DNA from 3 places in the Paenibacillus sp. NPDC058177 genome. Region 1 is predicted to be linked to each of the others. Evidence: riboswitches for the same ligand, from Rfam matches in the RefSeq annotation. Region 1 holds a riboswitch; each other region holds the start of a gene.
What was found. Region 1 has a riboswitch for cyclic di-AMP ahead of ACFVU8_RS22690 (TrkH family potassium uptake protein). Riboswitches for the same ligand answer to the same signal wherever they lie in the genome.

Region 1 (10,292 bases):
CGATTGCAGAGCATACTAGAAGCAGTCTCGAAGTTACGGTGAAGCAGGTAGGTAATAACGTCGATTATCGTCTGAAGGACCTGATTCGCAGCTCGGATGAGATTTACGCAGATCAGACGTTGTCACGTTATTTGACCGGCTATCATTCCGGGTGGGAAAAATACAATATTATGTCCCAGTACATTCTGCCCAAATTGGAGAATGCCGCAAGCTTACCCAATCAGGAAGTGAAGTTGTCTCTGTATGTGGACAACCCGAATGTTAGCGAGTATTACTACCTTAGCGAGTATTACTATAATGACAACAGTACCGTAAATACGGGACAGGGAGGGCGCAAGTATTCTCTCTTTCACAGCGAGCGGATTCAGAATGCACCGTGGTATCAATCACTGGATCTGCATTTTGGCTCGGCGGAGTGGAAGCAGGTGGATAAGGACAGAGAAACGGGTAGCATCTCTTACCTGAGACCACTGATCAATTACGATACCCTGCAACTGAGCGGCCTGATTAAGATGACGGTGAATATGAAGTATATTTTCTCCGACGTAGATACTGGACATCTGGGCGAGGACAGCATCCTCTTTATTGTAGATGATAAGGATCATCTGCTGTTCTCCAGCTCGAAGAATCAGATGGACCCGGCGATGCTGTCTGGCGCTGCCAATGGGGATATCGTCAAACCTGAATCTTTCATGGAGATTAAGACGCCAATTGATAACATGTCGGCGAGCATAGTAGCCTGGGTCCCGTATTCTTCATTGAAAAAGAACTCTGAACAAGTGCGTAATGTGACGATATGGATCTGCGTATTGATTCTGGCGCTACTGTTCGTGATCAGCATTATTATGTCCCAGTATTTCTCACGGCGGTTCATGAAGCTGACTGCTTCTCTGAAGTCCTTCCAGGAAGGGAACTTCCACAAGCGGATGCCGATTCAGGGGAACGATGAATTTTCAGAGATTGGCAGTGCCTTCAATGATATGGCGTCAACGATTCAGCGGTTGATCGATGAAGTGTATATCAGTAATCTGGAGAAGAAGGAAACGGAGCTGCAGGTGCTTCATTCCCAGATGAATCCGCATTTTCTGTACAACACCTTCTCGTCCATCAGCCGGATGGCGAAGCTGGGGGAAATTGATAAGCTGCATGAAATCGTACGGGCTTTGGCGAGATTCTACCGTCTTTCTCTGCATCGCGGAGATATGATTATTCCGATTGAGCAGGAGATTCAGATTGTGGAATCCTATCTGGAGATTCAGAAGATCAAGAATGCTGACCGCATCAACGTGACTTATGAGATTGCGCCGGAAGTGATGGAATACGAGACGGTGAAGTTTATTCTGCAGCCGTTTGTGGAAAATGCGCTCGAACATGCCTGGTACGATGATGAGATTTCGATTATCATCCGTGCGTATCCTGAGGGCGAGGATATCTGCTTCGAAGTTGAAGATAATGGACTTGGTATGAAAGAAGAAATCATTGAACTGGTGCTGGACCCGACAGACAAGGGAATTGGCTATGGCATCCGCAATGTGGATCAGCGCATCAAGCTGCAGTACGGCAAGGAATACGGTGTAATTATCAATAGCTCACTAGGTGAGGGAACGGTCATCCGAATTCGTTTTCCTTCCCTTCTGCCAGGCAAGGATACGAAGGGCGAACAAGGCTTGACGATGTAATCCAAGCGATGACATCCATCTGTACATGCAAAAGGGATGCTCCAAAGGCCAGTGAACGGCTTAAGGAGCATCCCTTTTTTTTATATCACTGGATTGACGACTTCAGGATCTCCCGGAGTCTTGGATCGGTTAAACAGGTAGACGATATAAGCGACCAGGAATGGCATCACAATGGCAAAGATGCCTGCCCACACATTAACACTTTCCTTCATGAAGATCAGCGTCACACCCATCAGAATGCTGTCAAACACGACATGGCTGAACATGACGGCAATAAAGCCATAGCGCAGGAAAATGTAGCTGAACAGCAGTCCGATTACAGTCAGCTCAATCGGGCGCGAAGAGATCGGATAGATCGGGTACAGCGTATGCCCGAAAGCCCAGATGAGGGTTGTAATCAGGCTGGCAATTAATGTGCTGCGCACGATTTTCTTCAACATACGAATACCGAACAGGCGGTAGATAGCTTCCTCAGACAGGCCTGCGAGCCAGGCTATGACCGGCAGCAGCCAAGCGTACCTCATATTATAAGGCGACTGGCTGGCATCGGTTGTGGACCAATTGTGCAGGGTCAATGACAGGAGGATGAACATCAGCGTTTGAACCCCAAGCAGGACAAAGGCCCAGACGTACCCGGCACGAATGCTGTCCAGTACATATTGGCCGTATCCCGGCTCTTTGGCACGGGGCCATGGATTCATCCCCTCTTCTTTACGCCAGAGGCCGTCTCCGCCGACCAGTGAGAAGTAGAGCAGGGAAGACATGAGCAGGCTGTAAAGCGCATAAATCACGAACATCACAATGGCCGTAACCCGTGCCTCCACATTATCGCCAGAGGTCTCCGGCAGCATGTTGTACGTAGTGGCCATCATAATCAGGAAATGAACCGTGCTGAGGAAGAGGCCGCGCTTAAAAGAAGTATGGCTCCGCTTCAGAATGCTGTAGATCAAGGCCAGCACGCCCAGAGCGATGGTCGGCAGGCCATAGCCGTACAGGGTCATTTTCGTAGCCAATGACTTCTGGCTGTCTACGTACGAAGTATGCCAGCCTGGCGCTGTAAATCCGGGCTTGAAGGAGGAAACATCTCCTCCATCAAAAGTAAATTGATACTGCAGGCGTGATTCTCCTACAGTAACCGAGCTGTCTGTGTACGTCAGCCCGGAACTGCCGCTGCTACCCGGCTCAATTTGCAGCTTGGCAGGATTAACGCCCCATTCCTTCAGCCAGGGACGGGCCAGCTGCTCCTTCTGTGCTAAGGACAGTGGCGTTTCTTCCTCGCTCGCGGCAATGGAATGAGCACCGCTGCGCGAATTGCCGCCCGGAACAGCTGCCCCGCGGGCAAAGCTGACCGCCTGCCCGGTATACATATTAAGATTCACGGTCAGAAGAGTACCATTCTGGCCTGCAGGTGTGAAGGCCGCATGATAAACATCGTAGGGATAACGCTGGTCCAGTTTCTTTTTACTATAGTCCTCCAGCAGTTTCTCCCGGGACATATAGCCGAAGAAGGAAGAGTCGGACTGGTAGGTGATGTTCCATTCTCCGTCCGAGACGGTATAGCCCAGTTTCTCTGCCGCGAACGCTGCGGCGTTACTCCGTGCCACGTCTTTACTGATTACCGCGGTGTTTCCTTCAGGTACACCTCCGAGTAAGGAAGGGAACACTTGGAACATAATGAACAGGGCAATGCCGATGATGCCCGAAATAATAAGCCCTTTGGAGAGAGGACGCTGCTTAAGGGGCTGGCCGACGGGATTCATATAACGCCTCCTTTTGGGTGAACTCATATATTATGGCACTACTTGCAATACGGTACAAATGAGAGCAAAACAGTTATTTTGCTTGTCTACAATCTTCTAACAAGTATTCTTACGCAGAGGGGCCTGTTTTTATGACTCTAATGTTTCTTTCGGTTGACCGTTTCATTGCTTTGAGCGATAACGAGGTGTAGATATCTGGCCCCGAGAGGGAGGCAGGCCGCGGCAAGCGGCAATCCGATCAAGGTTACCCATCCAAGCAGCAGCCAATTCGGCGTCTGTCCGATTTGTATATTTTCCGGGAGAAAGGTATTATTCACAATCGTTTGTTGAAGCGCAATGATCATATACAGCGGGAAGATCAGTCCGATCAGTATCTTTGATTTCATCAGATAATAGCTGATTTGCACCAGGCAGAGGGATAGGATGAGCATCAGTGCTGATGTTAAGAAGATGTATGCAAACCAATGCAGATAATCAGTAACAGAAGCGAAATTGGTTCTTCCCCCTGCGAGAGCTGCCCCGATTCCAGCCAGAGTGGCTATGCTCAGCATCAGATGTAGGCGAAGGACGGTGACCCCTGTTGCGACGATACTAGATGTTATAAGCAGCAGTCTAGGATGGGGAAAAGAGAGGCGCCAATTCAGCTGCTTGTGCTCCACCCCGCTCTTGCACATGATCCATATGGAAGCTACCAGCACAGGCAAGATAAATTGCATCTTGGTCAGAGTCAGTACAAACTGATCGTCTTCGGGGAACAGGTAGAACAAGATAAACGCCCCAGCAAGTACGACTCCCTTGATCACCTTAATGGGTAGTAATCTTTCGAAATACTGCAGACGGCTGCGCTCCAGTTGATACAGTGCCTGGAATCCGGAAGAACGCCGGTACGACTTTATAGTGTTCTGCTCTTTAACAATCGGAAGCTGTACGGCCAGGAAATTATATCGGATCTCACTCATTCTTTCGAGACCAGCCTTGGCAATCCAATGGATCAGCATGTAGCTCAGAGGCCAGCCAATCAGTAGAATTCCTACCGTATACAGCAGGATATAGGACGGACTCAGGTATTGTAATTGCTCACCGTTCAAAGCAGTGGAGTTCAAGTAGGTGGACAAAGCCATCAATGGAGACAGCCATAATAATGAAAAGGGAACGAACAGCAGCATTTTCCAGCCCATAAGAATGGTTCCTGCCAGCAATCCGCATACGATGGCGAGCGGAAAGATCGAAGCCATAAAGAGTGCATGAGCGACTACTGTTAGGATGAGCTCTTTGAACAGAAGGTGCTCATAGTGTCCTGTCAGGTTGAAGAGTACATACAGTCCGATATTAGCAGCTATAACGATGGAAGCAAGATACAATCCATGCTTAAACAGGCTGATCGCCTTGGCATACAGAAGTAGCTTGCGGGGGTGCGGGAAATTCAGAATCCACTCCCGGCTACTATGGACTGTAAACAACAGCATATCGACTGAAGCGAGATACATAATGATCCCTACCATAAGAAAGGTGCCTGCTGTAAAAGGAGTTTGCAGGGAAGGCTGTCTGCCATGAAAGAGATACCATCCGATACCCAAGAGCAGAGCGAATAGGGCTACAGTAATCCCCAAAAAAGATTTTTGGCCCCACTTAAACGGATTATAGCGGCTGTACTCCAGATCTGTTAACGCTCTAAGCGCTGTCATGCGAACACTTCCCTGTAACGGGATTCAACGGAATGACCGGACTGACGGAGCCGTTCCACATCCTCAATACCTTGTATCCGTCCGTTACCGATTAGAATTAGGCGGTCAAACAGTAGCTCCATTTCCCGGATATCATGAGTAGCAATCAAAAAGGTACGTTCACCATCAGCCATCTCTCCCACAACTGTGGATGCAATTTCCTCTCTGGAAATGAGATCCACACCAGTGAAGGGCTCATCGAGTATGACTAACGGAGCTTTGCGGGACAGGCAGGTCAGCAGTTGCAGTCTGGCTTCTTCCCCGCGGGATAAGGTTGAGATACGGGATTCCCTCTTAACGGAAAGCTGACCCATTAGTTGTTCTGCCTTCACATTGTCCCAATCGGGATATATGCCTTCAGCAAAGTGAAGCCAGCGCCCTACAGTCAGCCATCCAGGCAGGCTGCTGCGGTCCGGCAGCAGGGATAACTGTCCTAGACGGTCTACGCCGGCAGGTTCGCCGAAAATCTTCACGGAGCCGGAGTCTGGTGTAGCCAGTCCGGTGATCAGGCGTAATAGGGTAGACTTGCCTGCACCATTAGGACCGAGCAGTCCAGTGATACTGCCTTGGGGAATATGAAAGCTTACGTCGTCCAAAATTGTTTTTTTCCTCGTGCGGAGCGTCAGGTTCTGACATTGCACGGCTGCCTTGAGTTCCGGCAGTGATGAAATATCTTTATTCGTACGCATCAAGATTCCTCCTTATCAAATTGCAGCATCTGTTCTGCTGACAGCCCCAGGCTGGCGCCCGCAGCTTTAAATTGCCGCACGGCCTCCAGGATCATTTCCTTGCGAGCCTCCCCGATGACATCCTGTTCCCTCGTAACAAAGGTACCCTGTCCACGATAGGTGACAATCAGGCTCATTCGCTCCAGCTCCTGATAAGTTCTTGCAGCTGTAGTGGGATTCACGCCTCGGTCGGCTGCCAAATCCCTCACGGATGGCAGACGCGAGCCAAGCGGGATGATACCGGTAACAATCCGGCCCCGGATGGCTTCGACGAATTGTTCATAGATGGGACGCGAGGGATTGATCTGAAATTGCTGCGGCAGCAGCTCCAAAGATTCTTCCATGTCTTCCCCCTAGTAGGAATAATGTGTATGGGTATAGGTCATACACTTGTTGTGTGTAGTGTATCATTCCTCACCATACAATTTCAAGGTTAAAAGTTCTATATATTCATGAAACCGTGAAAAACGATGCAATTACAGGAAAGTCACGGAAAAGGAATGAGAACAGGGTCTCCTGTGTTCCCGGTCACTCTTTAAGACATTATTTTATCCAAATATACTTAATAGTGTCTTTGTGATGTCAGGACAGAACGTATATAATTTGAATGCAATTAGATATAAGCCGAATTTCAATTGAAAACGGGGGAACCATAAGAAGTGAAAGGTGCATATAGACGTAAGTTTGGGCGCCGATCTTCAGGGGTGAATTTCGTTCCGGGAACGAATAGGGCACTGCAGCTGCCCGAATCCGTCAGCTAACCTCGTAGGCTTCAGAACACTGCAGGAACCAAGGGGAGAGGCATTGGTGATCCAGTGCTTTTTTTGTTTGGCATTCTAATGATATACAACGTCAATTTATTATAGTGAGAGGTGAGGATTTGGTTTCGCCATTCCCCAGGTTGAACCGTTTCACAATATTGAAACTTTCCCCGCCCCAGACGCTGGTACTCGGTTTTGCGGCGATCATTTTGATTGGTACGCTGCTGCTGATGCTTCCGGTTGCCAGTCGGACGGGACATTCATTGAACTTTATAGATGCGCTATTTACAGCAACTTCTGCTACCTGTGTTACGGGGCTGGTAGTTGTGGACACCGGCACGTATTTTTCCCTTTTTGGGCAGACCGTCATTATGATCCTGATTCAGGTTGGCGGCCTGGGCTTCATGACGATGGCAACACTCTTTGCTCTGGTGTTAAAGCGGAAAATATCGCTGCGCGACCGGCTTATTCTGCAGGAGGCCATGAACCAGAACTCGATGGAAGGCATTGTACGGCTCATCCGTCGGGTGCTGATCTATTCACTCATGATCGAGGGGAGTGCGGCACTGCTGCTGTCGATACGCTGGGCGTTTGATATGCCGCTCGGCAAGGCGATTTACTTTGGACTGTTCCATTCCATTTCCATGTTCAACAATGCAGGTTTTGACCTGTTCGGCCATTACCGCAGCCTGATGGGATATGTCAATGATCCTGTAGTGAATCTGATTGTCATGTTCCTGATTGTCACCGGTGGGCTTGGGTTTATCGTAATTGCCGATATCGTCGATTACCGGCGCAAGCGCAGGTTGTCGCTGCACAGCAAGGTGGTATTATCCACAACCGCAGCGCTGATTCTGGCAGGCACGCTCGTGATTTTTGTATTTGAATTTACGAATCCGCGGAGCATGGGCTCCCTGAACATCGGCGGGAAAATACTGGCTGCATTCTTCCAGTCGGTCACACCGCGTACGGCCGGGGCTAATACGCTGGATATTTCCGGGCTGCGTCAGGCCACGCAATTTTTTATCGTGATTCTAATGTTTATCGGTGCTTCTCCCGGTTCTACCGGGGGTGGGATCAAAACAACGACCTTTACGCTCATGATCGGCGCTGTAATCTCCATGCTGCGTGGGCGTGAGGATATAGTATTCTTCCGTTACCGGCTGGCACAGGAGCGGGTGTTCAAAGCACTGACCATCACCTTGCTCGCTCTGCTATTGATTGTCACTGTATCTATGGTGCTCTCGACGACTGAGGGACGCGACTTTTTGGAGATTCTGTTCGAGACAACTTCGGCTTTCGCGACCGTGGGGCTGAGCATGGGGTTGACGCCGGAGCTGTCGTTAGTCGGCAAAATCCTCATCTGTCTCACTATGTTCGCTGGCAGGCTGGGACTATTGACGCTGGCCTATGCACTTGGCCCAAAACAGGGTAAACCATTGTATCAGTATCCGGAAGGCAAAATGATTATTGGATAAGGAGTTATCGGGAGATGAAACCACAGCAATTTGTAGTAATTGGGCTGGGACGGTTCGGTTCAAGCTTGGCGCTTGAGCTGATGGATATGGGCTATGAGGTGCTCGGAGTGGACCATCTGGAAGAACGGGTGGAGGAGATGAGCGACAAGCTCACCCATGCGGTGATGGCGGATGCCACAGACGAGGGCATTTTGCGTTCGCTCGGTGTCCGAAATTTTGACTGTGGTATTGTAGCCATTGGCGATAATATGGAGCGTAGTATTCTGACAGCCATTCTGCTGAAGGAGCTTGGTGTCAAGCAGGTGGTGGCCAAGGCTATATCTATTCTTCATGGACGCGCCTTGACCAAACTGGGTGTGGACCGGGTGATTTTCCCCGAGCGGGATATGGGGGTTCGGGTGGCTCACCAGTTAGTCACTCCCAATCTGCTGGATTATATCGAAATATCCAAGGATTATAAAATTGTCGAGATGAATGTTCCATCCTGTATGGATGGCAAGAGTCTGTCCCAGCTGAATACCCGGGCCAAATACGGGTGCAGCATCATTGCCATCAACAGGGAGAGTGGAATTATCGTCGCTCCGACTGCGCTGGATTCCTTGTACGAAGGTGATATTATGGTCGTCATCGGCTCCAATGAGGGTATTGACCAATTTGAGGAAGAAGCCGTTAACCTGTAATTGTTTATGCCAAAAACCCGTCTGCGGCTTGTCCGCAGGCGGGTTTTTTAGAGCAAAGCCTCTTCTCAATCGGTCAGCTTTGGCAGGAATACTTCTTCTGTCACCTGCACCAGTGAGCGGGCAGCACCGCTTAGCCCGCCGCCGTCCCGGTAGATCAGACAGGTAGTCCGCTGGGTCTGCTCCAGCTCCTTGATATGCAGCGAGACGAGCCCGCTGCCATTCAGCAGCTCGGGACGCAGATAGGATTTGGGCAGGAGTGCCGCGGTCTTCGCCGTCGGCAGCAGCCGGACGATCGCCTCGAAGGAATCGATCTCCATGCGCACATCGGGATCAATACCGCAGCGCTGGAACAAATCGTCGGTCAGGCGGCGGTACCAGGTTCCCTTGGAGAACAGGATCATCGGCAGGCGTGAGAGATGGTCCATGCTCAGCTTGGGCAGCAGAGTGAGCGGATGCTGACTGGAGACCACCAGGCGGAGCTGATCCTCGAAGAGCGGAATACAGCGCAGCCCGGGCTCCTGAATGGAGGAAGCAATAATTCCTACATCACACTTGCCCTCGCTGACCGAGGAGACAATCTCATGCGTCTTTCCGGTAATCAGTTTCAGTTCGGCAGCGGGATACTTCTCCATATAGGTGTTGACCAGCGGCGGCAGTGTAGTCTGCAGCGTGGTCAGGCTGGCCCCCAGCGTAACAAGCTGGGGTTCGCCTTCTTTGAACTTTGAGAGCGCCTCCAGAAACTTGGAACGCTGTTGTCGCTGCTCTAGCGCATAGGTGTAAGCGAGGCGGCCAACCTCGGTGAGTTCCAAGCGCTTGCCGTACCGGTTGAACAATGGAACGCCCAGCCTCTCCTCCAGCTTGGAGATTTTGCGGGAAAGGGCGGGTTGTGACAGGTTAAGCTGGCGTGAAGCCCGGTTCAGGCTGGAATGCTCCACCACTGCCGCGAATATATCCAGATCGTCAAACATAGTGTCTTCCTCCCGTAATAATACAAGGTATGACTCTGTCAGGATTGTGCCTTATTCTGCCGGTATAAGAAGTGATAAAAAGCATAGAACGATTGAGGGTTGAATCACAGATAAGTAGTGCTTTCAGGAATGAAAAGGAAAAAAAGCGCTGTAAATGATAATCATTATCACATAAAAAACATTCTTATGCATTAATTGTATAACGATTAATAATTATATTGCAATTCCCTTATAAGACAAAAAAGAGTAACATGAAAAGTGACACAAGATATTCACACTTTGTGAATAAATAATCAAAGTCCGGGAACACAAGGGATAGCGGGTTGCAAATCGGGAGATACCCTTTTTTATGTCATCATGCGCTGTTTCAAGAAGTAGTCCCGGCGGTAAATGCTCATTAATGAAAACGCTGTTTTAATCGGAAAGGGGACACACCAGTATGAGAGGATTTTATTCCAGAAAGATTCATTCCTTGCTCGGCGTTATCCCGCTCGGGGGCTTTTTTCTTGAGCAC
Region 2 (10,292 bases), on a different contig from region 1:
TTCGAGCTTTAAATTTTACTATGGCCATACGCTTGAGACAAGGCTTTTAGAATTGCACAATAATAATCACCCCCTGCATAAGGTAACTGAAATAAAAAATACTATTGCATTGTTATCAAAAGATTTCACAAACGACAAATTAATATCGCAGTTAGATTCTTTGCTGAATGGCAATGAATAGCATGAACCGGAGCCTACAATGTGGCTCCGGTTTTTTATTTACCTCAAAACCATCACTATACTGCTCACCCCCTTTATTGGCGTATACTCCCTTGCCGCACGGGTCACAATAAGTACAACCTAATTTTGCTAAATGAGAGGTGGCTTCCATGCAACTGGTATCGGATTCCGGGAAATTGCTGGACGCTGATCTGCACAACAATATTCGGTCGATACGGGAAGCATTGGGTAACAGTCCGGATCTAATTGTTCGTGAGATGGTGTTGGCTGATCAGTGGGGAGTGGCCTTGCTATTCATCAACGGTCTGGCCGACCGCACCATGATCCAGACATCTGTACTGAAATCACTGACTAACCTGGGGGCATTAAAACCGGAGCAGGAATCATCCTTCAGGGAGGCCCCGCTGGCCTATCTGAAGGAAAAAGCCCTTACCGTGGGAGACATCGGCTATGTCGATGGAATAGACACTCTGTTCACACATCTCCTGTCAGGAGATGCCATTCTTCTGCTCGACGGATATGCGGAGGGGCTCCGAATCGGGGTGACCGGACGCGAAGACCGGACCGTGGGCGAACCGACCTCCCAGCCGAGCATTCGCGGGCCGATGGATGCTTTTACCGAGAATATTCAGACTAATATCTCGCTCATCCGCCGCAGGATCAAGGACCCGCAGCTATGGCTTGAAATCCACCCCATTGGCACAATAACGAAGACTAGTGTCGCTATTATGTACCAGAAAAATATTGTGAGCGGGCAGATCCTTAAAGAAGTGCGAACCCGGCTGGATGCTATCGATATTGATAGCATTCTGGAGAGCGGCTATATCGAGGAGTTCATTCAGGACAAGACGGCGACTCCATTTCCTACCGTATACAACAGTGAACGTCCAGATACCATCGTGGCGGGAATCCTCGAGGGGAAAGTGGCGATCATCATAGATGGTACGCCGTTTGTCCTGCTCGTTCCAGCGCTCTTTGTACATTTCTTGCAGACTCCAGAAGACTACTACCAGCGCTCAGACATTAGCACCCTGATTCGGATGATCCGCTTTATGTCCTTTTTGATTGTTCTACTTGCCCCGTCATTCTACATCGCTATTACAACCTTTCATCAGGAGATGCTGCCCACGAATTTGCTGCTAAATCTGGCCGCGCAGCGGGAAGGCGTCCCTTTTCCGGCTTTTATTGAGGCGTTGATGATGGAGATTGTCTATGAAATTTTACGGGAAGCCGGCATACGGATGCCAAGAACGGTAGGTCAGGCCGTGTCCATTGTAGGTACACTCGTCATCGGGCAGTCTGCGGTAGAAGCGGGCATTATCTCCGCGGCGATGGTCATCATCGTGTCCATTACGGCGATTTCAAGTTACGTCATTCCGGCGAATACAATGTCTATTTCTGTGCGAATGATCCGGTTTGTATTGATGGGGCTGGCAGCTTCATTTGGCCTGTTCGGTATTCTGGTGGGGGTTATCATCCTGGTGCTGCACCTGAATACGCTCCGCTCCTTCGGCGTTCCTTATCTGAGCCCGCTCGCTCCGTTTAATCTGGACGCTCAGAAGGATTCACTGTTCCGCTTGCCTTGGCCAGCTATGCGCAATCGGCCGAAGATGTACAACCGCAAGAACCCGGTGCGGCAATCACGCAAATAAATAGCTATCGTTGAGGTGCATCCATGAAACGTATTACAGGGGGGATTTTAGCGGCAGTAGTGATCCTTGTGCTGTTGACAGGGTGCTGGAGCCGCCGGGAATTGAATGAGCTGGGCATTGTGTCGGGCATCGCAATCGATAAATCCGGGGATCAGTACCATTTGACCGTACAGGTGGTTATACCGGATCAGGTGAATAGCCGGACGGGCAAGCAAGATATTCCGGTGGCGGTTTATAAGACGGTGGCACCGACCCTCTTTGAAGCTTTCCGCAAGCTGACAGAGACAAGCCCCCGAAAGATCTATACTGCCCACATCCGTACACTGGTTCTAAGTGAAGAGGTGGCTCGGGACGGCATTGCCAAAGTGATAGATATTCTGGTGCGGAATCCGGAGACAAGACCGGATTATTACGTATTGATCGCTAGGGATGCTTCAGCAGAGGATATTCTGAAAGTCCTGACACCGCTGGAGAAAATCCCTGCAGAGGCGTTATTCTATTCGCTGGATACTTCAACCAAGGTCTGGGCACCAGTGGCTGCAGTGACCGTTGACACGTTGATGGACCAGCTCATGACTACGGGAATGAGTCCTGTGCTGCCGGGGATCTCCATTTTGGAGAATGATAGTTCGGATACTAAATCTGAGGATATGAGACTTATCGATCATCCGGTAAAACTGGGGTATTCAGGCATGGCAGTCTTTCGTAATGACAAGCTGATTGGATGGATGACCAAGGACGAAGGTAAAGGCTATAACTATATCAGAAACACGGTTAGCAGCACGGCAGGGCATTTGAAATGTCCGGATGGCAAGTATATTAGTCTGGAAATTATCCGCTCAAACACGGAAATGAAAAGTCGCCTGGAGGCGGGTAGACCTATCATTGAGATCAGCGCCAAAATGGAGGGCAACATCGGGGAATTGGAGTGCGGTCTGAACATTAATGATCCAATGGTGCTGGAACAGCTACAAGCTGCTGGAGAACAGGAACTGGAAGATTTGATGAGGAAATCGGTTGAGGTGGTCCAGCGCCGTTATAAAGTCGATGTTTTCGGGTTTGGACAGGTGATTAATAACGCATACCCCAGGCTGTGGAAGAAGATGGAACCGCGATGGAATGATGAATTTCCCCATCTGAAAGTGGTGTATAAGGTGGATGCTCATATTCGTAACACAGGCATGATCAGCAATTCGATTGAGCGTCGGATGAAGGAGAAATAGACATGACACTTACGATCATTGTAGTCAGTTGTTGGTCCCTCGCCATCGCTGCCTTCGAGCTCCCTCCATTGATCAGGAAAGGCTGGGCGCGAGAAACGCTAATTTTCACAGTTATGCTGGTTGCCGGGGCAATCGTCAGTATTGTGGCTTTACAAGGAATCCAGACACCCAGTCCAATGAGGGTTCCTGAGCTGATCTACAAACCACTGTATCAATGGATGCAGCACATTCTACAGGTAAAGGATGATTGAGGCATGGAAAACGGGAGAATCAGATCCAGACAACTTGCTGTGCTGGTCATCTACTTTATTATTGGTGATATGCTGTTGATCCTGCCTTCGCTTACAATATCGGCAGCTAAGCAAGATGGATGGATTTCCGGAGGGATGGGCCTGTTAATCGGATGGCCGATTGCCTGGTTTCTATACCGGTTCAGCCGCCTGTTTCCCAAACTGACGATTATTCAATATAACCGGCGCCTCTTGGGAAGATGGATCGGAGGGCTGATTTCTTTATTTTATCTGTACTATTATTTGGTCACCACAGCCATGCTACTCCGGGAAGCCGGCGATTTTCTCACTACGCAGATTTTTACGGAGACGCCGATTAACGCGATTCACTTCATGATGATCGTTACGTTGGTGTGGGGGACCAAGAGTGGACTGGAAGCTATTGCCCGGTCGGGAGAGACTTTTTTTCCACTGTATATCTTTCTGTTTCTGGCCCTATTCGTTCTGTTGCTGCCCCAAGCCGAATTGTCCAGACTCCAGCCTGTAATGGGTGAGGGACTTCGGGCGATTACACATGGTTCATTATACAGCAGCACCTTCACGTTCTGTGAGCTGAATACTGTGCTGATGTTTCTGCCTTATGTAGTTACCAGCAAGACTACGGAAAGGGATTATTTAATCGGCGTTTTCCTTGGAGGAATGGCTATCTGCTCTATTATTCTGCTTACCCTGCTTGTGATTGGACCGAATCTGGCCTCCAGCTATCTCTACGCTACCTATGCCGCCGCACAAAAAATCAACGTGGGGAACTTTCTGCAGCGGGTGGAGGCCATACTGGCTATCAATTGGATTTTATCTACATTTTTCAAAACAATCCTGGACTTCTATGCCTTCCTGCTCGGGACCGCGCAACTCTTCAAGCTACGTGATTATCGTCCGTTGTCTATTCCTGGGGGCATGCTTGTCTTCGGGCTGGCGTTCGCCATCACAACCAATACTGTTTATTTCGATTATATTGTTGATTATTATATCTTCTGGGATTTCACCTGTGCGTTTGTCCTTCCGCTGATGCTATATGTGGTGTACAAGTTCAGGAGCCAGACGATGTTAAGCAAGTAGTGAGGAAGAATCGTGGGCCGTGCGCATGTCTTCGCGCAGGGCTCTTAGCTGTATCTTCAGCTCCGGGACGGGGAGAGGCAGAAGTGGTACTGATATCTGCCAAGGGAAGGCCCAAGCCGTAGCGCAGTGCGGAGAGGACGAGCCGATCGCCCGCCGGCTGTCCAGGCTCGCCCGCCAGGCGTGCGGCGGGCGTACGTGAGCATTGCGACAGGCAGGTCCGGTAGACCTGGATGGAGCCGGGCAGGGAAGAACCAGGCGTAAGCCGGGAGGACCTGCCCAGCGCTGTGAAGGTGTGGACCGCAGCCTGCTCAGCGAGCTGCGGGTCCTTCAGCAGCAGGATACACAGAGTGTAGACGCTGTCTGCGTACTGCTCCACCAGCCCGCGGAAGGGGGGCAGGGAGGAGCGGGCTGATTTTGCGGGTAAAGGGGCGGACATCGTGCGCACCTTCCTTTCGAAGTGGAAGAATGTTGACATTACAGAATGGAATAATAGGCGACGGAGTGTTCCACCAGCCAGTCTGTGTCCAGGCTGATCCATGCTGGCGGCGATGAGGTAGCTCCAGGAAGTTGTTCCACGGATAGATGGAGCAGCTTAGGCTTTCGATTCTCCTGCCTGAACATTCCGGCAAGGACAGGCGGGTACAGAGTTGCCTGCAAATCCTGCAAGGCGGTCTGTACCATTGCAAACTGGCTCGGTTGCCAGCTCTGGCTGGTAACCTGCGTAACCCCGACAGCTTCACTCAGGCTACATTGCCGGATACACCGCAGAAAGTTACCCCATCTTACCAGGTCGACCCCTTTTCCCTCGGCTAGGATGCTGCACAACCCCCAGCCGCAGTCTCTCTGACAGGATAACTTCAGGATGATGTACAATGGTTTTTCACAATCGGCTGTGGAGCCATGGATAGCCGCGGAAGCAGGGACAGCAAAGATTTCTATTCGTGTCAGCTTATGATGTTGTTCTATGTCCACTTTGAATCCTCCCCGAAGCAGTAGCCCATTTAATAACTATAGCCGCCGTCATCACAACACGATACGCCAAAGTACACCCGCGTCAGGCTCTTCGGATCCAGAAGTTCTGGATGTGTACCAAAATAATAGTTGTTCATTTCCTTTTAGCTAATGATGTGATCGTAATCCGAATCATACGCCGCACCGCTTTCTTTTGTAAAAAGAGAAAATCTTTCATAGTAACGTCTATCCGCGGAATTTCAGCAACCAAGGGAGAGAAAGGGGACTAAAAGCATGTTTATTGCCCGTTATGAGGCCTCTATCTTCCTCAAGCACCGCTTTTCATATTTACACGGAAAACGGGCGAAAACCTTGAAATTCCATCCTTTGGAGAAAAAGAATTCTGTTCTGCCTAAAATTTTCGATAATCGTGACAAAAACGTGAAAATAGGAGAAATAGAGAGATTGAACATCAAGAAAGCGCTACCTGATATGAAAAGGGTTTTCTTTATGCATTATTTTGGCATCCTTGACGTTTTACAAGAATTCCTGCGCGAGAGTATGATTACATCTGTTTCAACCACAACCGAATAGTTGATCCGCTTAATTTCCGTCAAGGAAAGCGGGGGAACCAACAATCGGCAGCCGATGTGAGAGTCGGAGCCGGTTATGGGGTGAATCCTGTATGGATGCGTCAAATGTGCATCTGTACGGGTAGGGCGACTCTCACCGCCCGAATCCGACAGCTAACCTCGTAAGCGTATGTAGAGAGGATGAGTGCAATGTGACCGTTAGCGAGCCACAGAGGTAATCCTTTGTGGTTTTTTGCTGTGCTTTTATAAGCAAAACGCTTGTAAGGCAGCGTCTGGTGACGTGACACAGCCACAGATGGCTGTGCCCGAAAATGACGATAGGTCATGATCCTTTCGGAGATTTTCGTTGCCTCCTTGTTGTTGTACTAGAGCAGGAGGAGATAAGAGATATGGCGGATCAGATAGAATATGTGCTGGTATGCGCACCGACAAAAGCCGGAGAGCATTTTATCAAGATTTTAAAATTTAGAGGCATCCCGGTAGCAGGGTTGACGAACAATCAGGAGGAGAAGGAGCGTTTAGAGGAACTGGGAGTTGAGAACACTATTCTTGTAGATACCCGTCACCAGAAAACGTGGTTTCGTCCATCTTTTCCAGTAAGCCGTGTCTATCTGTTCGAGAGCAGCTTTACGCTGTGCTGCCGTTACATCCAGATGTGCCGGGCCTGGACCACACAGCCCATCTTTGTCATCACATCCTCCTTGAATCCCAGATTGGTCTATAAAAGACTGGGTGCAAGTTATGTCATCTATTCCCATAGCGGGGATGCCGTTTTTTTGGCGGATAAATCATCCCGTGATCAGGGATAAACAAAGGGGCTGGAAACAATGCTGGACCTGTATATGATTGCTGCGCTGGCCGTTACGTACGGCTTATTCTATGGATTTGTACAATGGTGTTCGGGTGTAGTCCGGGATGCAGGGGGGCATGAGCGGTGATTGTGATTATTGCTGTGACTGTGCTGCTGTTCATCTATCTGGTCTATGCGCTGATTCACCCGGAGAAATTTTAGCTACATCTAACGCGAGGAATGGGAACAGAAATAGAAGTCTTGCTAAGGAGGGACATTCATGGGCACTCTGCAAATGGTCGTAGTTATCTTAATCCTGCTGCTTCTGGTGAAGCCAGTGGGCACCTATGTGTATCATGTATTTTCGGGTGAGCCGAATCGCACAGACCGATGGTTTGGTCGTACAGAGAATGGCATCTACCGCCTGATAGGGCTGAAGCAGCGTGAAGGGATGTCCTGGAAGAAATACGCGCTAAGCTTCATTTTAACGAATATCGTGCTGGTAGCCTTTAGTTATATCATTCTGCGAGTGCAGCGGGGACTGCCGCTTAATCCAAATGGGATTTCTGATATGGAGCAGACGCTCACGTTCAACACGGTAATCAGTTTTATGACAAATACGAATCTTCAGCATTACAGCGGAGAGACTGGTTTGTCCTATTTCTCGCAAATGGCTGTGATTACGATGATGATGTTCACCTCTGCTGCCAGCGGCTTCTCCGTGGCGATAGCGTTTGTCAGAGGAATCACCGGGCGGGAATCGTTGGGGAACTTTTTTGAAGACTTTGTAAAAGCACATGTGCGGATTTTTCTGCCGCTGGCATTATTGGTAACGCTGATTCTGGTGGGCCTGCATGTGCCGCAGACACTGAAGCCTACGCTTGACGTCACAACACTTGAGGGCCAGACGCAACACATTGCGATAGGGCCTGTGGCTTCACTGGAATCGATCAAACATCTCGGAACAAACGGTGGCGGGTTCTTCGGGGCCAACTCGGCGCATCCGTTCGAGAATCCAAGTCCGCTTACGAATGTGCTGGAGATTCTTTCGATGTGGATGCTGCCCGCAGCGCTTCCGTACACGTACGGCATGTTTGCCAAGAACAAACGCCAGGGCTGGGTGATTTTCACCGCGATGATGACGCTCTTCGTGCTGCTGCTGGGGCTGAACTATTATGCGGAAACCCGTGGGAATCCGGCGATCAATGCCTTGGGCATCGAATCCTCACAGGGCAGCATGGAAGGCAAAGAAGTTCGCTTCGGGATTCCACAGTCCTCCCTGTTCACAACGGTAACAACCGCGGCGACCACAGGCAGTGTTAACAATATGCATGACACGCTGACACCACTGGGTGAGATTACGCCGCTGGCGCTTATGATGCTGAACAATGTGTTTGGCGGTAAGGGTGTAGGGCTGATTAATATGCTGATGTATGCGATTATGGGTGTTTTCCTGTGCGGACTCATGGTCGGCAGAACCCCGGAATTCCTTGGAAGGAAGATCGAAGCCAGGGAGATGAAGCTGATCGCCATTGCGATCCTGATTCACCCGCTCATTATCCTGGTACCGACCGCGGGGGCCTTCCTGACAGAGCTCGGCAAAGGTTCAATTACCAATCCGGGCTTTCACGGGATGACTCAAGTGTTATATGAATATGTCTCCTCGGCCGCCAATAACGGCTCCGGCTTTGAGGGACTGGCGGATAATACCTCCTTCTGGAATATAACGACCGGGATCGTCATGCTGCTGGGCCGATACGTCTCCGTTATCGCTATGCTGGCGGTTGCCGGGTCCTTGCTCCGCAAGAACACTGTGCCGGAGACTACTGGAACCTTCCGTACAGACAACGGCTTGTTCACTGGTATTCTGATCGGTACTGTTCTAATCATCGGTGCGCTGACCTTTTTGCCAGTCATTGTGCTGGGGCCGGTTGCCGAGTACTTGACCTTGCGGTAAGCAGTGGCTGTTCATGGCAAGCTTTGCTTAAGCAAAGCTTAGAAAGAGAGGGCGAACAAGATGAGTACTGCGAAAAGAAAAAAGCTGCTGACCGGACCGATACTCCTCAGCGCTGTGAAAGATAGTTTTGTGAAGCTGAATCCGGTGACTCTGCTGAAAAATCCGGTAATGTTCGTAGTCGAGATTGGTACCATCATCGTTCTGCTTATGGTGCTGGCACCCGGATACTTTCATGCCGAGCAGTCGATAGGTTTTAACATTACGGTATTCTGCATTTTGCTCTTTACCGTTCTGTTCGCTAATTTCGCCGAAGCGCTTGCCGAGGGTCGCGGGAAGGCCCAGGCCGATTCGCTGAAGAAGACCAAACAGGATATTACAGCTAATAAACTGGTCGGAACGGCAATAAAGACCGTTTCTTCCTCTGAGCTGCGTAAAGGTGATATCGTGGTCGTCAGCCAAGGGGAACTGATCCCGGGTGACGGTGAGGTGATTGAGGGATTGGCTTCAGTGGATGAATCGGCCATTACCGGCGAGTCGGCACCGGTTATCAAGGAAGCAGGCGGCGATTTTGGCTCCGTTACCGGGGGCACCCGGGTTGTCAGTGATGAGATCAAGGTACGGATTACGAGTGATCCCGGCGAATCATTCCTGGACCGTATGATCTCCCTTGTAGAAGGGGCCAAACGTCAGAAAACGCCGAACGAGATTGCGCTGAACACTCTCTTAATCAGTCTGACGATTATCTTTCTAATCGTTGTTGTTACCTTGCGGCCGATTGCCGGCTACTTGGGCATTGCGCTCGATATTCCGGTCATGATTGCCCTGCTGGTCTGTCTGATCCCGACAACCATCGGCGGGCTGCTCTCGGCGATCGGTATTGCGGGTATGGACCGGGTCACCCAGTTCAACGTGCTGGCTATGTCAGGGAAAGCAGTTGAGGCTGCCGGGGATATCAATACGATGATTCTGGATAAAACCGGAACTATTACCTTCGGGAACCGGATGGCAAGTGAATTTGTGCCTGTGGGTCAAGAGACCGAATCGGATCTAACGGCGTGGGCTGCGATCAGTTCCCTGAAGGATGAGACACCTGAGGGGCGGTCCGTGATTGAACTCGCCAAGAAGCTGGAACGCAGCTATGACAGCAGCCACGGGGACGGCGGTGAATTTGTGGAATTCAAGGCAGAGACCCGGATGAGTGGTATCGACCTTCGTGACGGACGCAGTGTGCGCAAGGGAGCCGTTGATTCCGTGAAAAAATGGGTATTGTCGAAGGGTGGGCAGATTCCGGGTGATCTGGACAGCCGCTCCGATGACATAGCCCGGCTGGGGGGTACTCCCCTTGCGGTTGCCGTAGACAACCGCATCTATGGACTCATCTACCTGAAGGACACTGTTAAGCCCGGCATGAAGGAACGGTTCGAAGAGCTACGGCAGATGGGGATTAAGACAATTATGTGTACTGGCGATAATCCGCTGACCGCTGCCACCATTGCCCGTGAAGCCGGCGTGGATGATTTTATTGCCGAGAGCACACCGGAGGACAAGATTGAGGTGATTCGCCGTGAACAGGCACAAGGAAAATTGGTGGCTATGA
Region 3 (10,292 bases), on a different contig from region 1:
CCGCCCAGCAAATCCTTGGCCTGTTTCACGGCATGGCCGGTTCCGAGCTGCTGTTCCTGCAGCACATATTCCGCCTTGTCGCCCAAATAAGCCTGAACCGCTTCCGCGCCGTGTCCGACGATGACAATACTCCGCTGGCATCCGGTCGCTTTTACTGTATCAAGCACGTGCCCAACCATCGGCTTTCCGCAAACGGGGTGCAGCACCTTGTATAATTTAGATTTCATCCGCTTGCCCTGGCCTGCGGCAAGTACTACAGCCATTCTTTTCAAGAATGCCAACCTCCTACTCTTGAACTCACTACTGAATATATCTCATTCCGGGCAAAAAGAAAAGAGAACCATGTAGGCATGGTTCCCTTTTCTCCGAACCCCAATGAGAAAGACCGTTCATGCTGGACCTTAAATGACGTATAGAAAACCATCAGTAAAGGCGGCCCATTTTGCAATATCAGGAAGTCACTTCAAAGGGATGCTCATACTTTCTGATATTATAAATAACGGCATGGCCTGGCACCGCCCCGAAAGGCAGCTGTCAGCGAGTAGAAAGCGCATCCTAGGCTCCCTCTTCGATGACTTCTTCTTCTTCTGTAGCGGCGCGATCGTACTCGGCCAGAACCGCAGATTGAATCTTCTCGCGTGTGCCCGAAGAGATCGGGTGTGCGATATCGCGGAATTCTCCATCCGGTGTACGCTTGCTCGGCATAGCAACGAACATCCCATTGTTCCCGTCGATGACGCGAATGTCATGAACAACAAACTCGTTGTCGATGGTAATGGATGCAATTGCTTTCATTCTCCCCTCAGAGTTAACCCGGCGGAGTCTGACATCCGTAATTTGCATGTGTGTGTTCACCACCTTTTTCCATCAGAGACTTGGTGTATAATTCCACACAACAATGCTAAATCCTTCTTTTCCATACCAAAAAATGACTGTTTAAGAAGATTATTTTTGAACATCCATTGTTTTCGACACGTTTCGGGCGGTTTACTGTTTATTCCTCATAATTTCGACAAATTACTCCGTATTTGAAAAAATACGCGAACCCGGCATTCCAGCCGGCCCGCGTATCTCAATTCACATTTCCGTTAAAAAAAGTAATTCCCCGGATGTGCGGAAATTTTCCGTTCCTTGGCGTCCACTTCGCTTAGCTTCACAAGCGACACATACTCGTGCAGCAGCCTCTCTTCTGATTCTACCGCGCCAGACTCCACCAGCACACCAACACCAGCCACTTCGGCATTAAACTCACCGAGCAGATCCACCATTCCGCGAATGGTTCCGCCTGCTTTCATGAAGTCGTCCACGATCAGTACCCTGGATTTCTCCTTCAGGGCCCGTCTGGACAGTGACATCGTATGAATGCTCTTATGCGATCCGGACACATAATTAATGCTCACCGCCGAGCCTTCCGTCACCTGATGGTCACGACGAACAATTACCACAGGCAATCCCAGTTGCGCTGCCGTGGCATAAGCCAGGGGAATTCCCTTGGTCTCTACCGTCATAACCACGTCGATGTCCTGATTGCTGTAGGCAGTGGCAATGATCTTGCCAGCCTGCTCCATCAAGGAAGGAAGCCCGAGCAGATCAGACATATACAAATATCCGCCCGGAAGAATGCGATCACTATGCTCGAGCTGCTCGCACAGACGCTTGGCAAACTCTAGCGCCATTTCCTTCGGAATCATCGGAATATAGCGCACTCCGCCTGCTGCACCAGCCAGGGTCTGAAGCTCGCCCATGCCTTCACCTTCAAATACCTCTTTTATAATAGCCAGATCTTCACTTACGGATGACTTCGCCGCACCGTAACGCTCCGCAAAAATGGACAGCGGCAGCAAATCATGCGGCTTCTCCAGCAAAAATTGGGTCATGTCAACCAAACGCTGACTTCGTTTTAGTTTCTTCACAGAATACTCCTCGCCAAAACCGAATATTATAGAAAAATATATCACTTTTGTACGGGTTTATACAAGAGAAGCCTGCTATGTCAGCGACCGTACTGCATATACTTCCTTACAAAATCCGCGCAGTCCATTATAGATCCGCGCTACTTTAGATTGTTTGGACACCAGTCCGAACACGGTTGGCCCGCTGCCAGACATCAGCACACCGTCGGCTCCCAGCTTGATCATTGCATCCTTGAGCTGCTGCACCTCCGGGTGCAGCTTCAGTGTCACGTCCTCCAGGACGTTGCCTAGCTTGCTGCACACACCGTGAAAATCGCCAGCCTCAATCGCCGCGCGCATTTCGCTAGCGGACGGATGTACGGCTATATTCCCGGCACGCACGCGGCCGTACACCTCAGCCGTCGATACATTGATCGGCGGCTTCGCCAGCACCACCCAGCACTGCGGGGGACTTGCAATCGGCGTCAGCTGCTCCCCACGGCCCGTCGCAAGGGCAGTGCCGCCCGTCACGCAGAAAGGCACGTCCGAGCCCAGCTCGGCGCCGAGCTCTTGCAGCTCCTGCGCGGGGATCCCGAGGCGCCAGAGCCGGTTAAGGCCGCGCAGCGTAGCTGCGGCATCACTGCTGCCGCCGGCGAGTCCGGCAGCGACTGGAATTCTTTTATCCAGATGGATATGTACGCCGCTCCGCACATTGTAGCGGTCTTTAATCAGCCTTGCTGCCTGAAAGGCCAAATTCTTCTCATCCAGGGGGATGTATCCCGCCTGGCTGGATATTATAATCGAATCCCTCGGCGTCTCTGATAGCTCCAAACGGTCTGCCAGATCCACCATCGTCATTATCATTTCCACCTCATGAAAACCGTCAGCGCGCTTATTCAATACGTCCAGCATCAAATTGATTTTGGCCGGCGCTTTTTCGTACATTTTCAAGGCGTTCACCCACCTTCAGCTTTTCCCCTAAAAACAACTTAACATATTATATGAGAAACTGGTATCGAAGTCCATTCTTCAAATGTAATGGGCCCCAAGACAGCACAAAAGACGCCCCATTGTGGCAGCGTCCTCTTCAGGTTCATACACCCTAAGCCTCAATCCGATCTGCGTGCAGCCTGCTCAGCGAGCTGAATGGCCCGCTTGACCATATTCCCGGCATCCTTCGCTCTGATTCCGCCCCAGCCTTCGCGCTCCACAGTATCATAGAACCCCAGTTCCTTGGCCAGCTCGGTCTTCAGTTCCTCCGACATCGTGCTACGTCTTCTTCGGCTCACTTAAGGTTCCTCCCTTAATGCGTATTTGATGATGAGCAACTTGCCTTACTAGTATGCTTGCCAGGGGAAGAGATCATTCATCCAACAAAAAACAGCCCCCAAAAGGAGGCTGCCCATGAATCGTTAAGATTTAATATACATGATCCGCATCTGCCCGTCATCTTCACACACTGTGATTTCCACAGATTCGGTAAGTATATCGGCATAGCTGTAGGAGACTCGTTTGAACGTTTGCTGCTCCTGATCTAGTTTGACAATAAAAACAGAAGGGTACGTTTCTTCCAGGACACCGGTGCGTTCGACGGTTTTACGGCGACCACCATTTGCACGTAGCGTAATCTTATGACCGACGTGAGCTTCGAGACTGCGTTTGATTTCCAACAGCGCGTTATTAGCCATTGCCTGACGACCACCTCTTTCCTTGTCCATTATACATCATTTTACAGACCTTGTCAAAGTAAATAAATAATTATAAATTATGCCAAAAAGGATGTCAATGGATTTTTTTCGGAGGAAAGATTGGCTGTAATAATTACCTTGTTATCAGTAATAGTTATTCGCCTGGATCGACTGATCTTGAATTGTCCTTATGAGGAGTGTGTCCTGTTCCCGCCATATTATGAGCGAAAGACCCTTTTTTAAAAGAAAAAGAAAGAACCGGGCGGAAGCCCGGCTCTGATAAATTATATAGCCGCGAGACGGCTCTCTCTTCCTCTAAGACGCGTAAACCCGTGTTAAACGACTGAAGGGGTAACCTTCAGCGCAGAGAGGTTCTGCAAGCGTGGCATCCCCACCCGGAAGCTGCCGCGTGTCTCAATGCCTCCCACACCCTGATTGCCGCTGATTGTATTGCTAAGCACATCGTTCAGGTTAACCGTATCCCGGACGGAGGTAAATGACGCTTTGGCGGCCACATAGACAGGGTCCAGCGCGTGAATCAGAATCCGTCCCGGCGAGCTGGCAAAGTTAGCGCCTGCGCCCAGCAGTGCCTCAAAATGCGATTGGCAAGCACCCGCAATGATGGTGAGCGAGTCAAAATTCCGTTCATACTCCCGCGCGACCCGAACCGCGGACACAAAATTCTGCGAATTTTTGTAGCTGTTCAGGCTGTAGAGATCATAAGTATGCTGCTGCCTTAACACCCCGTCATGACCGGTAATCACCACAATATCCGGACGGACACGGGGCAGTAGCCGGTGTAGCGTATCCGCCATGGAAGACTCATGAACATGATGACCCTCCGCAGGAATCCGCAATTGCTCATACAAGCTAAGGCTTTTATTCAAATAGGACGCATCCCCGTCCAAATGCAGCACTTTGCCTGGTACTTCAAAATAAGCCGCTTCTGCAGAGGATTGATTCCACAGCCCGCCCGTACTGTTACCGCTGCGCTGTGTCTGGTCCTGACGGTCCTTGTGCAGCTGTGTTAACGATTCCTTTGCCTTTATCTGCGCTCGCTGCCCCAGCTCTGTGATCCGGGTAGGAGGCACCTGTACCAAGTCGTCCAGGGGGGAATCCGCCAGCAGACGGAATTCTGTCCCCTTGATAACGGCTCCGGTCTGTACGATGCGCTCTACTCGAAAAGTCACGTCACCGCCATAAGATTTGCGAACGACCAAGTCTCCTGAATTCATCAAAACACCACCTTTACCCCATCGTATGGGCAAAGGCCGCGGTTGGTTCGTATTCCAGCGTGATTTTAAAATATCTGCCCCCAGTTAAGGATGGGAACTGTTTCTGCTTAACTCAGACGACTCCTGCAGCCAAAAGAACTCCGCTTAGCCGGGCGTATTCCTCCAAGCTAAGTGTCTCTCCGCGTCTTGTTGGCTCGATTCCTGCTTCGCTTAGCAGCGCCTCCAGGCGCTCGCGTCCCTCTCCCGGGAAGAAACGGGCCTTGAGGTTATTAGCGATCGTCTTGCGCCGCTGGGTAAAGGAGGCCTGTACCACATCGAAGAAGTGCTTCTCATCGGCAACCTCTACAGGCGGACGCTCCCGTACCTTGAGTCGGATCACTGCCGACTCCACATTTGGCTGCGGGATGAATACGGTATGCGGCACAATGCAGACCAACTCAGGCTCACTGTAATACTGCACGGCGATACTCAGACTGCCATACTCTTTGCCACCTGGAGATGCTGCCATCCGTTCGGCAACCTCCTTCTGGATCATAACAACGATATTATCAAGCGGCAGCTTCTCTTCTAGCAGCTTCATAAGGATCGGCGTCGTAACGTAGTAGGGCAAGTTAGCAACTACGCTTACTCGATCTACGGAGGCAAAGTCCTCCTTGAACAGTTGCTGTAAGTCCACCTTCAGGACATCATCATTACGAACCTTTACATGGGGATATGGTGACAGTACATCCTTCAAAATCGGGATCAGCCGTCTGTCGATTTCGACCGCCGTTACTGCACCCGCCGTTTGTGCCAGGCGCTCTGTCAGCGCCCCGATTCCAGGACCGATCTCCAAAGCACCTGCAGTATCGTCCAGTTCAGCAGCATTTACAATTTTGTCGAGAATATTCTGGTCAATCAGAAAGTTCTGGCCCAAACTTTTTTTGAATGAGAATCCGTACCGTTGAATGATTTCCTTTGTCCGTTTAGGGGTTGAAACGCTCTCTTTGTCAGTCATGAAGTTATGCCTCCCTGTTCAATTTGGGCGAGGGCTCCGGCAAACTCCTCCCGCGTAATACCAAACATTGCAAGCCGCTTGAAGAGCTGCTTGCCATTGCAGTACCCAATACCAAGCAGATTGCCAAGTGCCATCCGCCGCTCTGCGGCCCGGGGATGCACGAGCATACCTGCCGCCATCAGGTCATCCAGCCCGATCAGGGCCGGTGCGCCCTCAAAGGACGTATGTACATGTGCCAGCGCGTGGCGAATCGCCTCAGGTGTAGCATTCTCCACGCCAATGTCACCCTTGCGGGTCGCATCCTTCTCGGGGATGAAGGCATGCTTGCAGCCTGGCACCTTGCTTGAAACGATCTTACGGATACGCTCTCCTGCATGGTCCGGATCGGTTAGAATGATTACCCCCCGCCGCTCCATGGCGAGCGCGATTTTGGCAATCACCTTCTTGTCCACCGCGGAGCCGCCAGTCTCAATGGTATCAGCCTGTACCGCCCGCTTGATGGCTATCGTGTCGCTCTTGCCTTCGACAACGATCACTTCCTTGATCATAGTGTTGACTCCTTCTCGTAAACGCAAAAAGAAGAGGATTCGCTCCCCTTCTTTTTGGCTAAAGAATGTATAAGTGATGAGCGGTAGCTCTGCGATCATTTCATGAGCACATGTTATTCTTAACTGCTACCCTCACTATAGCTGATTCAACCTAATTTTGCAAAAGCCAGGACTTAGTTAAGCTCCGGTTTTACAGGTCCAATCACATACACCGTACGCGACTTGCGTCCGAAGTTACGTGCATGGTTCAACGAATCGTAGTAGACATCCACCTTATTGCCTTTGATAGCACCACCAGTATCTTCTGCACGGCGGAAGCCAAGGCCTTCGATATATACCCACCAACCGATAGGAATTACATTAGGGTCCACTGCAATCGTACGTCCTTCCGTTACGCGTGTGCCGGAGGCGGTACGAGTTCCAATTCCCGGTTCTTCTGAAGAATAAGCAGTCATCGAGACGTTCTTGATTAATTTCTTGTATTCAAAATTGACGCCCGATTTAGTGGCGACATTGCTGCTCTTGGCACTGGTTTTTGTTGAAATGGTAGCATTAGCTGTTTTGGAAGTTGTTGTTTGGGCCACTGTAACAGGTTTAGGGAGAGGCTTTGTGCCAACGGCGATAATCTTGTCTTTGGTCACCGTCTGAACTTCTTTCCCAACCATACGCATGGAAGCCAGTTCACCGTCTTGATAAATCTTTTCGATGTGCTGGATCATGACGCCTGGTGCGCCCGCCTGTGCCACTCTAACTGTTCCCTTGGTAAGGGAGGGGTCTGCCGTCTTGATGACTCGATATGGCAAGTTCGTTGTCCGTTGTACAGTTTGTTTGTTAATGCGGACAATCTTGATATCCATATTGGCAGAGATAGTGGTATCTAGCGAAGGGAAAATCTTATCATGGCCTTCGAGGGCAATACCCAGCTTCTTGATGGCCTGACCGATTGTTTTCTCGGTCGTATAAAAAATCTTTTTTGCACCATCCGCAGTAAGACTGAATGGCTGCGCACGGTTAATCACGACACGGTCGCCGTCTTTTATTTCATCACTAAGGCCTATAGATAGTTGATCATGCGGCTGCAGCGAAATTTGCTCTTTTGCTAGTGCATCACTGAGAATCGCTTCACGCGTTTCCAGAGACTGCGTTTTCCCGTCAATTACTAAAGTGATCTGCTTGCTGCTTTGACCGTGCACGTACAGCAGAATGATCAGCGTGATCAAAATCGATAACACGCCGGCAAGTGAAAGTACGCGAAAGTTCACTTGTTCCCACCGTAAAGCGTAAGACCTGCTGGATGATTGCGAATCATGGGATACTTCTGGTTGGAATACGCCCATTCTCTCCATCCTCCTTACATAGCCCCGTCGTCAGCTGTATACCAAGATGACTGTTATCATTCGGACGAAACTATTCGAGATTGTCACAGGACACGCTATTTGCAATACCTTTGCGTCTCCTGCTCATGGATCGCCTGCCCGGCATAGTGCTCCCCCCACATCTGTTATATAACAGTATGCAGGGTACATGCGCAATATTCAAAATAAAAGAAGCCTAAAAGAGTTCTATGAGGACTCTTTCGTGGCTTCTCCGATGTCAGAATACGCGGCTCATGCACGAGGTTTCCTCTCTTACTTTCGCTTACGGGGTTAGCTGTCGGGTTCGGACGAAAGAGAGACGCCCTATCTCGGGTCACCCGCTCACGGCGGTTGCCCTAAAATTCACCCCAAAGACCACGTGAAGAAATCAACTACTGTCTGCGGCATTCTAAGCTGTACTTGATGTGCTCTGTATACGGCAAACAATATTGGTTCCCCCGTTCTCCATACGGAGACTCAGCGAGACGATCCATGATAGCGTGGGCTGTCACTGTAACAACAGCTCACTGCACTGAAAAGATGATATCCTGTTTTGATGCATGTTGTAAAGGACGATTCAACCACGTTTACGCAAATATATGGTTAAAATATTGTAATATTCGGCTGTTTTTTTGTTAAAAAAGTTTAATACATCGGCTATACTCTATTTTTCACCGTGTTTCCTCCCGATTTCACTCAATGACAAATCGTTCCAGTGCGTTCGCATACGTAATTTCAGCCAATTCCTCCCAAGTTATCCCTTTAATTTCTGCCGCAGCTTCTGCCACCAACTTGACATGAGCGCTCTCATTTCGCTTCCCACGGAAGGGGTGTGGCGTCAGATACGGGGAGTCTGTTTCGATCAATAAACGGTCCAGCGGCGTCTGCGCCAGCACCTCTTTGGGAACCCTTGCATTCTTGAACGTTATCGGTCCTCCGAAGGATAAGTGGAATCCCAAATCCAGGCACATTTTCGCTGTTTCCCAGCTACCCGAGAAGGAATGCATTACACCGCCAACCTCGTTAGCCTTCTCCTCGCGAAGAATTCGCACTACATCCTCATGGGCCTCCCGATTATGAATACAGATTGGCATTTTCAGCTCGCGGGCTAGTCCGATCTGCTTGCGGAAGACCTCGTGCTGCACGTCCTTCGGTGAGGTATCCCAGTAATAATCGAGTCCGATCTCACCAATGGCGACGACCTTTTTGTGGCTGCATAGCGAGGCAATCCAATCAAGGTCCCCCTCCTTCATGTCAATCGCATCCTGTGGATGCCACCCCACTGCTGCATAAATATAATCATACTTTTCTGCGAGCTGCATCGTGGTTGGGATCGTCCCCCGATTGAATCCGATATTAATCATTTTGCTGACACCGGCCTCTACCGCACGAGCAATGACCTGTTCGCGGTCCTCGTCGAATTGCGGGGCATCCAGATGGGTATGTGTGTCGAATAAGTACATGTACTGTTGTCCTCCCGGTCTTGGTCTCTATGTTCAAAAATAACTATTTAATCTTTATTTTGCGAATATTTCAGCAACAGAGTCAGGCAGTTGTGAAAGCGCCTTATTCAGCTTATCTTGAGGAAAATATAGGTGATATCTTCCACGGTGAATGCCGCTGATGGAACGTACAATATCTGAAACCTCCGAGATTTCACGGAGCCGATCCTTCCGGTCAAGCAGCAATATTTGATTGCTGTCAAAACCCTCTCCTGGACGAAACACATCATACGGAAGGTCTGACGGAAAATCAATTTCCAGATCATATTCCGGGTCCAGCCCGGCTCCCGCAAAACTGCGGCGGATTTCGTCAATCGTCTCCGGATTGAGACTCTCCGTCTCCACATATTTATACAGTTTACGATGAATAAACCGGCTGCACAAGTCGCTTAGCAGTCCATCCTCCTCCAGTGTCCATTGCATGAAGGCCGTTTGAACTAACGCTTCATCTAGCAGCAAATACTGCTGCACTGTCACTTCCCCCTGAAGCAAGTCACCTAGTGGATGAATCATAAATTTAAAATTATACCCCTCTAAGTACAGCTCTTTGGCCCGGCGGAAAATCTGTCTTAAAATAATTTCAGAACTCCGGGTTACCGGATGAAAATATACCTGCCAGTACATTTGATACCGCGACATCAGATAGTCCTCTATCGCATGCATTCCTGATTCCTTAACTACAACTCTTCCATTATAGGGACGGAGCACCCGCAGAATTCGATCGATATCAATCGTACCGTAATTCACACCAGTGTAATAAGCATCCCGCAGAAGATAATCCATCCGGTCAGCATCGAGGGGACTAGACACCAAATTGACAACAATTGCGTGCTCATAGGTTTTGGCGATAACTGAAGCGACTTTCTGAGGGAAATCTTCCTCTACATCCCTTAGAATATTGGTGATTTCTGTGTTCTCCAGAATGATCCGGCACGTCCAGTCCTCATGGTTCATTTCAAAAGCTTCTTCTATAGAATGGGAGAACGGTCCATGCCCCAAATCATGAAGCAGCGCTGCACAGAGCGTGAGCAATCGTTCTTCCGGAATCCATCCTTTATATCCACTTCGTTCAAAC

Region 2: linked by a shared signal. The riboswitch ahead of ACFVU8_RS24080 (hypothetical protein) and the one ahead of ACFVU8_RS22690 (TrkH family potassium uptake protein) in region 1 are both predicted to bind cyclic di-AMP.
Region 3: linked by a shared signal. The riboswitch ahead of ACFVU8_RS29395 (resuscitation-promoting factor) and the one ahead of ACFVU8_RS22690 (TrkH family potassium uptake protein) in region 1 are both predicted to bind cyclic di-AMP.

What each region holds. Positions count from the first base shown of each region.
Region 1 is NZ_JBHVVB010000006.1:261,233-271,524, reverse strand. It holds gene ACFVU8_RS22715 (cache domain-containing sensor histidine kinase) at 1-1,679, shown strand, start outside; gene ACFVU8_RS22710 (CPBP family glutamic-type intramembrane protease) at 1,760-3,439, opposite strand; gene ACFVU8_RS22705 (hypothetical protein) at 3,577-5,124, opposite strand; gene ACFVU8_RS22700 (ABC transporter ATP-binding protein) at 5,121-5,852, opposite strand; gene ACFVU8_RS22695 (GntR family transcriptional regulator) at 5,852-6,235, opposite strand; cyclic di-AMP (ydaO/yuaA leader) riboswitch at 6,504-6,679, shown strand; gene ACFVU8_RS22690 (TrkH family potassium uptake protein) at 6,772-8,130, shown strand; gene ACFVU8_RS22685 (potassium channel family protein) at 8,145-8,810, shown strand; gene ACFVU8_RS22680 (LysR family transcriptional regulator) at 8,876-9,778, opposite strand; gene ACFVU8_RS22675 (succinate dehydrogenase cytochrome b558 subunit) at 10,218-10,292, shown strand, end outside.
Region 2 is NZ_JBHVVB010000007.1:113,499-123,790, reverse strand. It holds gene ACFVU8_RS24125 (hypothetical protein) at 1-181, shown strand, start outside; gene ACFVU8_RS24120 (spore germination protein) at 330-1,832, shown strand; gene ACFVU8_RS24115 (Ger(x)C family spore germination protein) at 1,856-3,055, shown strand; gene ACFVU8_RS24110 (hypothetical protein) at 3,058-3,306, shown strand; gene ACFVU8_RS24105 (GerAB/ArcD/ProY family transporter) at 3,310-4,404, shown strand; gene ACFVU8_RS24100 (hypothetical protein) at 4,424-4,603, shown strand; gene ACFVU8_RS24095 (hypothetical protein) at 4,607-4,816, shown strand; gene ACFVU8_RS24090 (hypothetical protein) at 4,879-5,376, opposite strand; gene ACFVU8_RS24085 (hypothetical protein) at 5,650-5,949, shown strand; cyclic di-AMP (ydaO/yuaA leader) riboswitch at 5,946-6,132, shown strand; gene ACFVU8_RS24080 (hypothetical protein) at 6,338-6,757, shown strand; gene kdpF (K(+)-transporting ATPase subunit F) at 6,883-6,960, shown strand; gene kdpA (potassium-transporting ATPase subunit KdpA) at 7,019-8,695, shown strand; gene kdpB (potassium-transporting ATPase subunit KdpB) at 8,756-10,292, shown strand, end outside.
Region 3 is NZ_JBHVVB010000013.1:41,331-51,622, forward strand. It holds gene glmU (bifunctional UDP-N-acetylglucosamine diphosphorylase/glucosamine-1-phosphate N-acetyltransferase GlmU) at 1-272, opposite strand, end outside; gene spoVG (septation regulator SpoVG) at 556-843, opposite strand; gene purR (pur operon repressor) at 1,089-1,913, opposite strand; gene ispE (4-(cytidine 5'-diphospho)-2-C-methyl-D-erythritol kinase) at 1,989-2,843, opposite strand; gene ACFVU8_RS29370 (small, acid-soluble spore protein, alpha/beta type) at 3,002-3,181, opposite strand; gene veg (biofilm formation stimulator Veg) at 3,305-3,580, opposite strand; gene yabG (sporulation peptidase YabG) at 3,916-4,815, opposite strand; gene rsmA (16S rRNA (adenine(1518)-N(6)/adenine(1519)-N(6))-dimethyltransferase RsmA) at 4,928-5,812, opposite strand; gene rnmV (ribonuclease M5) at 5,809-6,360, opposite strand; gene ACFVU8_RS29395 (resuscitation-promoting factor) at 6,534-7,697, opposite strand; cyclic di-AMP (ydaO/yuaA leader) riboswitch at 7,981-8,208, opposite strand; gene ACFVU8_RS29400 (TatD family hydrolase) at 8,408-9,178, opposite strand; gene ACFVU8_RS29405 (HD domain-containing protein) at 9,233-10,292, opposite strand, start outside.